Regions from separate parts of the Streptomyces sp. NPDC088817 genome, predicted to be linked through region 2. Evidence: riboswitches for the same ligand, from Rfam matches in the RefSeq annotation. Region 2 holds a riboswitch; each other region holds the start of a gene.

Region 1 (3,840 bases), on a different contig from region 2:
GGGTGACGACTGCGTGGAAGTCGCACTCGCTCCCGGAGCCGTGCACGTACGCGACTCCAAGCGGAGTGACGGACCGCGGTTCGAGGTCGCCTCCCCGGCGTGGGCGGAGTTCCTCGGGTTCGTGGGGTAGTCCGGGCGCCGTGACTCAGTAGCCGCCGAGGAGGGCCCGTACGCTCCGCAGTGCCTCCGGGCCTGCGGTGCTGTGCCAGCGGGCGGGGTCGGCGGGCGGGGTCGGCGGGGCGGCGGCCCCACAGGAGGAGGACGCGGGTGGCCGCGTCGCTCTCGATCGTGGCCGGGCCCTCGGGAGCGGCGAACCGGATCGTGCCGCCGTCGGCGTCGGCCGTCACCACGATGTCGTCGGTGCCCGGCGTACGCAGGCGGCCCTCGACCCGCCCCTCGGGGCCCAGGTTCAGACCGGCGCGGCCCCGGACCAGCAAGGGCCGGCCCACCGACACCACGCTGTGCTCGGTCATCCACGACTCGTTGAGGGACCGCACGGCCGTCCGGTCGTCGCCGGTCAGGTCCCAGCGGTGGAGGATCAGTTCCTCACGCATGTGTTCCGCGAAGAAGGGGACCTACACGGACCGGCCGGTCCACATCACTTCCGTGTCCGGGGACAGGTCCCGTGCCGCGGCCGCCGCGACCTCGGTGAGCTGTTCACAGTTGGTCAAGAACGCCGCCCAGAGTTCGGTGTCCGACATCCGCCGGTAGGGAGCCTCGTGCGCGAAGCTCCTGGTCTCGACCGGTGTGCCCGCGTGAAACGCTCGCAGTACCCGGGCCGGCTCCTCGGCGTTCCCCGTCTGGTGGACCAGGATGTCGCGTACCGTCCACGCCTCGCACCACGTGCCGTCGTCGGGCCTTCGGCCCTGTACGGCGTGGACGAAGGGAGCCAGCTCGGGCAGCGTGTCGTCGACCTTGGACGGGATCACGTGCCATGGGTATCCCGGTCGGGCCGCAGGCCGAAACCGGCGGACGTCCGATCGGGGCACCGTGCCCCGATGCGTCCTGCCTCGGTGCGTCCTGCCTCGGGGCATCGTGGCTGCGGCGGAACGACGAGTGCGTGCGGTCGCCCTCCGCGGGTACCCGTCTCCGCGTGCGGCGGGCCGACGACCGTACGCCGACGACCATACGTCGATGACCGTACGCCGACGACGTACGACGAAGAGCCGCGACGAACGAGCCGATCGGGGCGAACGCATGCCCGAACTGCCGGATGTCGAGGGATTCCGCGAGGTGCTGATGACCTGCGGTTGTCAGCGGTGTGTCACGGACGTCGAGGTGCGGGACACCGGGGTGCTCCGGGGTGTCAGCGCGCGGCGGCTGCGGAGGGAGCTGACGGGCAGGCGTCTGGGTCAGGCGTGGCGGCACGGCAAGTGGCTGTTCGTGCCGGTCGGCGACGACGGTCCCGTACTGGTCTGGCTGGTCTGGCACTTCGGCATGACGGGATCACTGCGGTGCTGTGCCCCGGACGAGCCCCTCGCGCCGCACGACCGCATCGTGCTGACGCTCGACGACGCCCGGCATCTGCGCTATCGCGATCAACGCAAGCTCCAAGGCGTGCGGTTGGCCGACGGAGCGCAGCTCGCGCGGATCGTGGACGGTCTGGGGCCCGACGCCCTGACCGTGAGCCGGGCTGAGTTCCGGGACCTGTTGTCGGGACGGCGGCGCGCCGTCAAGAGCGCGTTGATGGACCAGTCCGTGATCGCGGGTCTCGGGAACCTCCTGTGCGACGAGATCCTCTGGCGGGCCCGGGTGGCACCCCGGACTCCGGCGGGGGAGCTGGGCGAGACCGCGCTTCGACGTGTCCATGCGGGGATGGGCAGGGTCCTGGAGTCGTCCGTCCGTGCCGGGTGCGTGCCGCCGAGGGAGTCCTGGCTCACCGGACAACGGGACGACCGCGTACCGATGTGTCCTCGCTGCGGGCGGCCCCTGTGCTCGAACCGCGTCGGCGGACGCCGCACGGTCTGGTGCCCGCGGTGCCAGGGATGAGCGGAACGGGCCGTTGCGGGGGGCGGAACCGATCATGGGATGATGACCGGCGACAAAAGGCGACGGCGGTCCGAGGAAGCCGGTGTGAATCCGGCGCGGTCCCGCCACTGTGACCGGTGAGCGAGTTCCGGAACGCCACTGCCCCGTCCGGGGCGGGAAGGCGGGACGAGCGAGGACCCGGGAGCCAGGAGACTCACGCGGTCGCCTCCTCGAACGAACACCGGGGCGGATCTCCCCGGGAGGGGAGTGGGGCGGCGTGCCCGAGAAGCCGACGGACGAGGCGCCGGACGGTGCCGTGGCGGGGAGCGGTCCGGTGCCGTGCCGGGTCGTCCTGTGCCGGGACTGCTGCTGCGGCAGCGCCAAGGTGACCGGGGTGGATCACGCGACGCAGACCGCGCGGCTGCGCGCGGAGGTGCCGATGCGCATCTCTGAATGCCTCGACGTGTGCGAGCAGGCGAACGTCGTCGTGGTCCAGCCCTCCGCCGAGGGCCGGGCGGCCGGTGCGCGACCGGTCTGGCTCGGGCTCGTCAACGACGCGGACGCGACGGAGGACATCGTCGCCTGGGTGCGCGCCGGTGGTCCGGGGGTGGCCCCCCTGCCGGAGATCCTCGACCTGTACACCTTCCCCCCGCCGCGACGCGCCACGGAGTCCTGAGTCACGCGCTCGCGCGGAGGCCCGTACACCGAGGAGACCGGCCCGTCGTCACCCGACGGGGAACGGCCGGGCCTCCGCCGGGGCGACCGGGTCGCCGGCCCGCACGCCGTGCAGCACCTGCGCGAGTATCTCGGCGCCGCGCACCACCCGGGGCCCCGGCCGGTTGAAGTAGGACGGGCCGTCCAGCACCCGGACGCGACCGGACGGGACGGCGGGCAGATCCGCCCAGCCGGGCAGGTCGCCGAGCAACGAGGCTTCCCGCAGGGTGCGTTCGGGAGGAAAGCCGCACGGCAGGACGAGGACGACGTCCGGCTGCGCGGCCCGTACCGCCTCCCAGGTCATCGGCTTGGTGTGCTCGCCGGGGGCGGCGAGGAGCGGCTCGCCTCCGGCGGTGGTGATCTGCTCGGGGACCCAGTGTCCGGCGGGCCACAGCGGGTCGAGCCACTCGATCGCCACCACCCGGGGCCGGCCGAGTCCGGCGACCGCGCCGCGGACCCGGTCGAGGCGGTCCCGCAACTCGGCCCGGCGCCGCCGCGCGCGCTCGCTCACACCGAGCAGATCACCGACGGTGACCAGGCAGTCCAGGACGTCGTCGAGCGTGCGCGGCTCCAGGCTGAGGACCCAGGTGCCGGCGTCGAGCAGCCGTACGGTCCGGCTGACCTTCTCGTACGACACCGCGCACACGTCGCACAGGTCCTGGGTGAGCACCACGTCGGGGCGCAGGGCGGCCAGAGCCTCGGTGTCCAGCGTGTACAGCGACGAACCGGAGTGCGCCGACCCTCCGACGGCGTCGGAGATCTCCCGGCTGGTGAGCGCGTCCTGGTCCAGGTCCGCCCCGGTCACCACGGGCACGGAGGCGACCTCGCGCGGCGGCCAGTCGCACTCGTGGGTGCGGCCGGCCAACTGCTCCGAAAGGCCGAGTTCGGCGACGATGTCGGTCGCGGCGGGCAGCAGGGAGACGATGCGCATACATCGACTGTAGGAGACCCCTGGAACCGCTGATTTCCGGCGCCCGGCGTGTTTCGTTCGATCGCCCTGGTGGAGACGACTACCTCAGCGAGTACGGCACTGAGAAGATCGTCTGTGACCTGCGTGTCCACCAGATCCTGGAAGGAACCAACGAGACCATGCGCGTCATCGTGGCCCACGGCCTGACGGAGGCGCTCGGATGACCGCCACCGAGGAACCCGTCCTGT
Region 2 (3,840 bases):
GGTGACCGGGCCAGTGAGCATGCCCTTGACCGGCCGGTCGGACAGGGACTGCGCGTACGTCGTCCAGCGCACCGTCATCGGGTCCGGACGGGAGATGTCGCCGGCCAGGATCGGCGGGCGGACGTACCGGGTGCCGTAGGACTGGACCCAGCCGTGCTGGGTGGCGAGGTAGCCGGTGAGCTGCTCGGCGAAGTACTGGACCATGTCGTTGCGTTCGGCCTCGCCGTGCACCAGCACGTCCAGGCCGGTCTTCTCCTGGAAGGAGATCACCTCCCGGATCTCCGCCCTGACGCGCTCCTCGTACCCGGCGGTGCCGATCCGGCCCGCGCGCAGATCGGCGCGGGCGGCGCGCAGTTCGCCGGTCTGCGGGAAGGAGCCGATCGTGGTGGTCGGCAGCAGCGGCAGACCGAGGTGGGCGCGCTGGGCGGCGGTCCGTTCGGCGTACGGCCGGCAGCGGCGGGCGTCCGCGTCGGTGACGGCCGCGGCACGGGCGCGGACCTGCGGATCGCGGGTGATGGGGGAGTGCGCGCGGGAGGCCAGGTCGGCGCGGTTCGCGGCGAGTTCGGCGGCGATCGCGTCCGTGCCGTGGGTCAGGCCCCTGGCAAGGGTGACGATCTCGGCGGTCTTCTGCCGGGCGAAGGCGAGCCAGCGAAGGATCTGCGGCTCGATGTCGCGCTCGGCCGTCGTGTCGAGCGGCACGTGCAGCAGGGAGCAGGAGGCGGACACGTCGACCCGGTCGGCGAGGCCCAGCAGGGTGCCGAGCGTGGCCAGGGACGCCGACAGGTCGTCGACCCAGATGTTGCGGCCGTTGACGACCCCGGCGACCAGCCGCTTGCCGGGCAGTCCGCCGACGGCGGCGAGGTCGTCCAGGTTCGCCGCCGCCGCGTCGGTGAAGTCCAGCGCGAGCCCGTCCACCGGAGCCCTGGCCAGCAGCGGCAGCGCGTCGCCCAGCCGGTCGAAGTAGGAGGCGACCAGCAGCCTGGGCCGGTCGGTGAGCGCGCCGAGGTCGCGGTAGGCGCGCTCGGCGGCGTTCAGTTCCGCCGGGGTGCGGTCCTGGACGAGTGCCGGCTCGTCCAGCTGCACCCATTCGGCGCCCGCGGCGCGCAGGTCGGCGAGGACCTCGGCGTACACGGGCAGCAGCCGGTCCAGCAGGGTGAGCGGGTCGAAGCCGGCGGCCACGCCGGGGGCGGGCTTGGCCAGCAGCAGGTAGGTGACGGGGCCGACCAGGACGGGCCGGGCGGTCAGGCCCAGGCCGAGGGCCTCCTCCAGCTCGGCGACCTGCTTGGCGGAGTCGGCCGTGAACACCGTGTCGGGACCCAGCTCGGGCACCAGGTAGTGGTAGTTCGTGTCGAACCACTTGGTCATCTCCAGCGGCGCGACGTCCTGGGTGCCGCGCGCCATCGCGAAGTAGCCGTCCAGGGGGTCGGCGGCGACGGCGTCCCGGTGGCGGGCCGGGATCGCGCCCACCATCACGGTGGTGTCCAGCACGTGGTCGTAGTACGAGAAGTCCCCGGTGGGGACCTCGTCCACGCCGGCCCCGGCCAGCTCCCGCCAGTTGGCGCGGCGCAGCTCGGCGGCCGTGGTGCGCAGGGCGTCGGCGTCGACGCGGCCCTTCCAGTAGCCCTCGACGGCCTTCTTGAGTTCCCGGCCCCGGCCCAGGCGGGGGTAGCCGTACACGGTGGCCCGTGCTGCCGCGGCTGCGGACTTGGTGGTCACGGAGATCTCCTTCGCGAGACGATTCCCTGAGATCCCGGGGACGGGACGGGGCGCGAAGGGTGACGGAACCGGACGGCACCGGCCCGCGGCCGTCCGTTCGGTGTGTACTCCCCCAGACTTCGTCCGGGGGTGCCCCAACCCGCCCTCGAGGTCACCGGGATGTCCGCGCGCGAGTGGTTCGCGCACGGGCAGTTGGCAGGTCTTCGGACTCGCGGGCACGTCTTCGTCGGACGAGACACCTACTGGCCGTCGCTTCCCAGACCCTTCCCGGGTCCAGTGCGTATGACGGCGGTCGTTCCCACTCACCGCTGCGGGGCAGTCCCGGATTCCCACCGGGTTCCCTCTTGCGACGCATCCCGCCTGGCGGACGGGGCGAACCAGCTGCACGGGCCAGCCTACGGGTCCCTCCCGGGTCGCGGCGGATCATGTCCATCATTCGGATGGTGAGCCGAGACACCCGCTCGGCGCGGGTCGCCGCGGGATCCGGTGCGCGTCCTCGGCGCCCACGCGCCTCGCGTACTCCTCCAGCCCGTCCGCGGTCTCGCCGGCCCAGCCCACGTAACCGTCCGGGCGGATCAGGAACACCCCCGCGCCGTACGCCTCGGGTGCCGTGTCCGCGCTCGTCGTCAGCAGGGTCCAGTGCGGCCCCCGGAACGTGTCGAACAGCCGTGTGCCGTCCACGGTCCCGTCCGGCGCGCGGTCGCCCGCCCGCACCGGGCCGGGCAAGCGGCGTGTTTCCTCCGTGAGGGAGGAGGTCCGGTAGCCCAGGCCGAGTTGGCGGGTCGCCCCGCCGCGGCGGGTCTCGCCGCGGTGCACGCTCGTGGAGAGGGCGAGCATCCCGGCGGCGACCGGCCGCCGTTCCTCCTCGTAGGTGCTCAGGAGGGAGCCGGGCACGCCGTCGCGCAGCACCGCGCCCAGCTTCCAGCCGAGGTTGTAGGCGTCCTGCACGCTGGTGTTGAGGCCCTGGCCGCCGGCCGGCGAGTGGATGTGCGCGGCGTCCCCGGCGAGGAGGACCCGGCCCTCGCGGAAGCGGTCCGCGAGCGCCGCCCGCGGGCGGAAGTCCGAGGCCCACCGCACCTCGGTCAGATCCTCGGGAGCGAGGTGCGAGCGGGCGGCGACGACCTCGCGGACGCCGTCCAGGGACAGGTCCACCGCCGTGCCCTCCGGGAACCCGGCCACGACCTGGAAGTCCTCGGTGCCCGCCAGCGGGCAGATCGCCATGAAGCCGCCGCTCTCGCCGCCGGCCGGGAAGATGTGCCAGTTGTCGCGGTCGAGACCGGTGATACGGACGTCCGCCACCAGCATCGGGCTCGGATCGACCGTCTCGCCGGTCATGCCGATGCCGAGCGCCCGGCGCACCGCCGAGCGGCCCCCGTCGGCGGCGACCACGTACCTGGCCCTCACCTCGGCACCGGAGGCGAAGCGCACGGTCACGCCGTCCTCGTCCTGAGCGAGGCCGACCGCCTCCCGGCCGAAGGCGACCCGCCCGCCCAGCTCCTCGAGCCGCTCCAGGAGGATCCGCTGGGTGCGCCACTGCGGCACCATCAAGCCTTCCGCGTACGGCGAGTCCTCGGTCGCCTCCACCGGGTCGAACATCCGGTGCTCGCCCGCCCGCTCCCCGTTCCGCCAGATCATCCCGACCGGGTAGGCGCCGCCGGCCGCGCGGACCGCGTCGAGGACGCCGAGGTCGTCGAAGACCTCCAGGGTGCGCGGCTGGATCCCCTTGCCCCGCGAGCCGGGGAACAGCCCGTCACCCCGCTCCACGACGAGCGCGTCCACCCCGCGCCGGGCCAGGTCGATGCCCAGGGTCAGCCCGCTGGGGCCCGCGCCCACGATCAGGACGTCCGTGTGCGCGGTCGTGCGGTGTGCGGTCGTGCGGTGTTCGATCATGTGCTCACGCTCCTTAACGCCGTTAAGTGCCGTCCGCCACGACGATGGCCTTAATGCCGTTAAGCTGTCAAGCGTGAACACGGAACGACGCGCGCCCCTCGACCGCGAACGGGTCGCGGACGCCGCCCTGGCCCTGCTCAACGAGGTGGGCCTGGCGGGCCTGACGCTGAGCGCCATCGGCCGCGAGCTGGGCGTCAAGGCACCCGCCCTGTACTGGCACTTCAAGGACAAGCA
Region 3 (3,840 bases), on a different contig from region 2:
TGGGCGTCGGCGGCGGCGACAGCACCCACTGGTTCGTGAAGGACCTGCCGCTGCTGATCGCCTTCGGCGTGCTGGCGGCATACACCTACTCGTCGGGACTGCGCGCGCCCGCGCTGATCGCGTTCGTGAAGGACACCCTGATCTACATCGTGATCGCGGTGGCCGTCATCTACATCCCGATCAAACTGGGCGGCTTCGGCGAGGTGTTCGCCAAGGCGGACCAGAAGTTCACCGAGGCGGGTTCGGGCGGTCTGGTGCCGGCGGCGGCCGGCCAGTGGACGTACGCCACGCTGGCCCTGGGCTCCGCGCTCGCGCTGTTCATGTACCCGCACTCGATCACCGCGACGCTGTCCTCGCGCAGCCGCGAGGTGATCCGCCGCAACACCACGATCCTGCCGCTGTACTCTCTGATGCTGGGCCTCCTCGCCCTGCTGGGCTTCATGGCGATCGCGGCGGGCGTGCAGGTGAAGAACGGCCAGCTGGCCATCCCGCAGCTCTTCGAGAACATGTTCCCGGACTGGTTCGCGGGCGTGGCGTTCGCGGCGATCGCCATCGGCGCGCTGGTGCCGGCGGCCATCATGTCGATCGCCGCCGCGAACCTGTTCACCCGCAACATCTACAAGGACTTCATCCGCCCGCAGGCGACACCGCGGGAGGAGACCCGGGTCTCCAAGATCGTGTCGCTCCTGGTGAAGGTGGGCGCGCTGGCCTTCGTCCTGACCATGGACAAGACGGTCGCCATCAACTTCCAGCTGCTCGGCGGCATCTGGATCCTGCAGACCTTCCCGGCCCTGGTCGGCGGGCTGTTCACCCGCTGGTTCCACCGCTGGGCGCTGCTGGCGGGCTGGGCAGTCGGCATGGTCTACGGCACGGTCGCCGCCTACGGGGTCGCCTCGCCCACGCAGAAGCACTTCGGCGGGTCGGCGAAGGAGATCCCGGGCCTCGGTGAGATCGGCTACATCGGGCTGACGGCGTTCGTGCTCAACGCGGCCGTCACGGTGGTCCTGACGTTCGTGCTGCAGGCGGTCAACGCGCCCCAGGGCGTGGACGAGACCCGTCCGGAGGACTACACGGCGGACGCCGGCGACCCGGGCGTCGAGGCGGAGCTCCCGCCGGCCACGGCGGCGGCCCCGCACTAGTGCCGCAACAGGCAGGGACACTCGCACGGAGCGTTCCAGGGGCCGTCGGAGAATTCCGGCGGCCCGCTGCCGTGCCCGTGCGGCACACTCGGGCGCATGGACTTCGTGATCCGGCCGGTCGAACCCGGCGAGTACGGCACCCTGGGTGAGATCACCGCCCGGGCCTACCTCCAGGACGGGCTCCTGGACTTCGGTGAGAGCGACGGGTATCTCGGCGAGCTGCGGGACGTGGCCAAGCGGGCGGCCGCCGCCGAGGTGCTGGTCGCGGTGGCGGACGGACAGGTGCTCGGCGGAGTGACCTTCGTCCCGGGCGCCGGCCCCATGGCCGACCTCGCCGGCCCCGGGGAGACCGAGATACGGATGCTCGCGGTCGCGCACGCGGCCCGCGGCAGGGGCGTCGGCGAGGCCCTCGTACGGGCCTGTACGGACCGGGCACGGGCCGTGGAGGGCTGTGTCCGCGTGGTGCTGTCCACCCAGAGCTCCATGCACACCGCCCACCGCATCTACGAGCGCCTCGGCTTCGTTCGCACACCGGGCCGGGACTGGAACCCGCTCCCCGAGCTGGACGACATCATGCTGCTCACCTACGAGTTGACATTCTGACACGCTCCGGAGTCGACGCGGCACAACATATGGGGGTGCCTGACTCGCTCAGCACAAGATGTATGCTCGTGCTCAATGTCGCCGCAGGGGAATCCGGTGCGAATCCGGAACTGTCCCGCAACGGTGTACTCGTGCACGTATGCCCCCAAGGCCCGTCACGAGCGTCAGTCCGAGGACCTGCCGACAGTGCGCCCGGCCGTCCGGTCCGGGTGCCCTGACGTCCGGGCTTCGCGGAATGGGCCGGTGGACGCGGCGCCGTGTGCGTTCGTGTGCCGCCCCCTGCCCTCGGCGAGGCCCCGTGCCGAGCGAGGGAGAGCTCCACGTGACCATCGCGCCAGCCGACCCGGTTTCAGTCGTAGCCACGGAAACCGACGGTCCAGGTGCCGTACTGCTGCGGACCCTGACCGAGCTGACCGCCGACCTCCCCGACGCCGACCCCGGCCGGGTCGCCGCCGCCGCGCTGCGCGGCCGGTCGGCGCGGGCCGACGAGGCCGAGTTGCGCGAGCTGGCCACGGAGGCGGCCGCCGGGCTCATCTCCGAGGACCCCGCCTACTCCCGGCTGGCGGCCAGGCTGCTGACCCTCGCCATCCGCGCCGAGGCCGCCTCCCAGGGCGTCGCCTCCTTCACCGACTCCGTCGTCGTGGGCCACCGCGAAGGCCTCGTCGCCGACCGGACCGCGGAGTTCGTGCGCGTCCACGCCGACCGCCTGGACGCGATGATCGACCGGGCCGCCGACGACCGCTTCGGCTACTTCGGCCTGCGCACCCTGCACAGCCGGTACCTGCTGCGGCACCCGATCACCCGCAAGGTGATCGAGACGCCCCAGCACTTCATGCTGCGGGTCGCGGCCGGTCTCGCGCAGGACGACACCGCGCGGTCCGTCGACGAGGTCGAGGCGCTCTACGGGCTGATGAGCCGCCTCGACTACCTGCCCTCCTCCCCCACCCTGTTCAACTCGGGCACGCGCCACCCGCAGATGTCGTCCTGCTACCTGCTCGACTCCCCCAAGGACGAGCTGGACTCCATCTACGAGCGCTACCTCCAGGTCGCCCGTCTGTCCAAGCACGCCGGCGGCATCGGCATCGCCTACTCCCGCATCCGCTCCCGCGGTTCGCTGATCCGCGGCACCAACGGGCACTCCAACGGCATCGTGCCGTTCCTGAAGACCCTGGACGCCTCGGTGGCCGCCGTGAACCAGGGCGGCCGGCGCAAGGGCGCCGCCGCGGTCTACCTGGAGACCTGGCACTCTGACATCGAGGAGTTCCTGGAGCTGCGCGACAACACCGGTGAGGACGCCCGCCGGACGCACAACCTCAACCTCGCGCACTGGATCCCGGACGAGTTCATGCGCCGGGTGAACGCCGACGGTCAGTGGTCGCTGTTCTCCCCCGCGGACGTGCCCGAGCTCACCGACCTGTGGGGTGAGGAGTTCGACGCCGCGTACCGGGCCGCGGAGGCGCGGGGCCTGGCGCGCAAGACCATGCCGGCCCGCGACCTGTACGGCCGCATGATGCGCACCCTCGCGCAGACCGGCAACGGCTGGATGACCTTCAAGGACGCCGCCAACCGCACCGCGAACCAGACCGCGGAGCCGGGCCACGTGGTCCACTCCTCGAACCTCTGCACGGAGATCCTGGAGGTCACCGACGACGGCGAGACGGCGGTGTGCAACCTGGGGTCGGTCAACCTCGGCGCGTTCGTGGCCGGCGGCGACATCGACTGGGAGCGGCTGGACGAGACCGTCCGCACCGCGGTCACCTTCCTCGACCGCGTGGTCGACATCAACTTCTACCCGACCGAGCAGGCGGGCCGCTCCAACGCCCGCTGGCGGCCGGTGGGCCTGGGCGCCATGGGCCTGCAGGACGTGTTCTTCAAGCTGCGCCTGCCCTTCGACTCCCCGGAGGCGAAGGCCCTGTCCACCCGTATCGCCGAGCGGATCATGCTCGCCGCGTACGAGGCGTCCGCCGACCTCGCCGAGCGCAGCGGCCCGCTGCCCGCGTGGGAGAAGACCCGTACGGCCCGGGGCGTGCTGCACCCCGACCACTACGACGTCGAGCTGACCTGGCCGGAGCGCTGGGCGGCCCTGCGCGAGCGGATC

The links. Region 2 has a riboswitch for cobalamin ahead of metE (5-methyltetrahydropteroyltriglutamate--homocysteine S-methyltransferase). Riboswitches for the same ligand answer to the same signal wherever they lie in the genome.
Region 1: another riboswitch for cobalamin. It lies ahead of ACIP4X_RS22000 ((2Fe-2S) ferredoxin domain-containing protein); the one in region 2 lies ahead of metE (5-methyltetrahydropteroyltriglutamate--homocysteine S-methyltransferase).
Region 3: another riboswitch for cobalamin. It lies ahead of ACIP4X_RS07135 (ribonucleoside-diphosphate reductase subunit alpha); the one in region 2 lies ahead of metE (5-methyltetrahydropteroyltriglutamate--homocysteine S-methyltransferase).

What each region holds. Positions count from the first base shown of each region.
Region 1 is NZ_JBIVJN010000011.1:274,333-278,172, forward strand. Features, by position in the region: gene ACIP4X_RS21985 (DUF397 domain-containing protein) at 1-130, shown strand, start outside; gene ACIP4X_RS21990 (maleylpyruvate isomerase N-terminal domain-containing protein) at 576-929, opposite strand; gene ACIP4X_RS21995 (DNA-formamidopyrimidine glycosylase family protein) at 1,198-1,989, shown strand; cobalamin riboswitch at 2,062-2,184, shown strand; gene ACIP4X_RS22000 ((2Fe-2S) ferredoxin domain-containing protein) at 2,246-2,644, shown strand; gene ACIP4X_RS22005 (cobalamin-binding protein) at 2,693-3,613, opposite strand; partial or broken gene ACIP4X_RS22010 (acyl-CoA dehydrogenase family protein) at 3,682-3,816, shown strand; gene ACIP4X_RS22015 (enoyl-CoA hydratase/isomerase family protein) at 3,813-3,840, shown strand, end outside.
Region 2 is NZ_JBIVJN010000008.1:121,799-125,638, forward strand. Features, by position in the region: gene metE (5-methyltetrahydropteroyltriglutamate--homocysteine S-methyltransferase) at 1-1,716, opposite strand, end outside; cobalamin riboswitch at 1,893-2,113, opposite strand; gene ACIP4X_RS16895 (FAD-dependent monooxygenase) at 2,149-3,606, opposite strand; gene ACIP4X_RS16900 (TetR/AcrR family transcriptional regulator C-terminal domain-containing protein) at 3,680-3,840, shown strand, end outside.
Region 3 is NZ_JBIVJN010000003.1:211,311-215,150, forward strand. Features, by position in the region: gene mctP (monocarboxylate uptake permease MctP) at 1-1,139, shown strand, start outside; gene ACIP4X_RS07130 (GNAT family N-acetyltransferase) at 1,236-1,742, shown strand; cobalamin riboswitch at 1,788-1,942, shown strand; gene ACIP4X_RS07135 (ribonucleoside-diphosphate reductase subunit alpha) at 2,065-3,840, shown strand, end outside.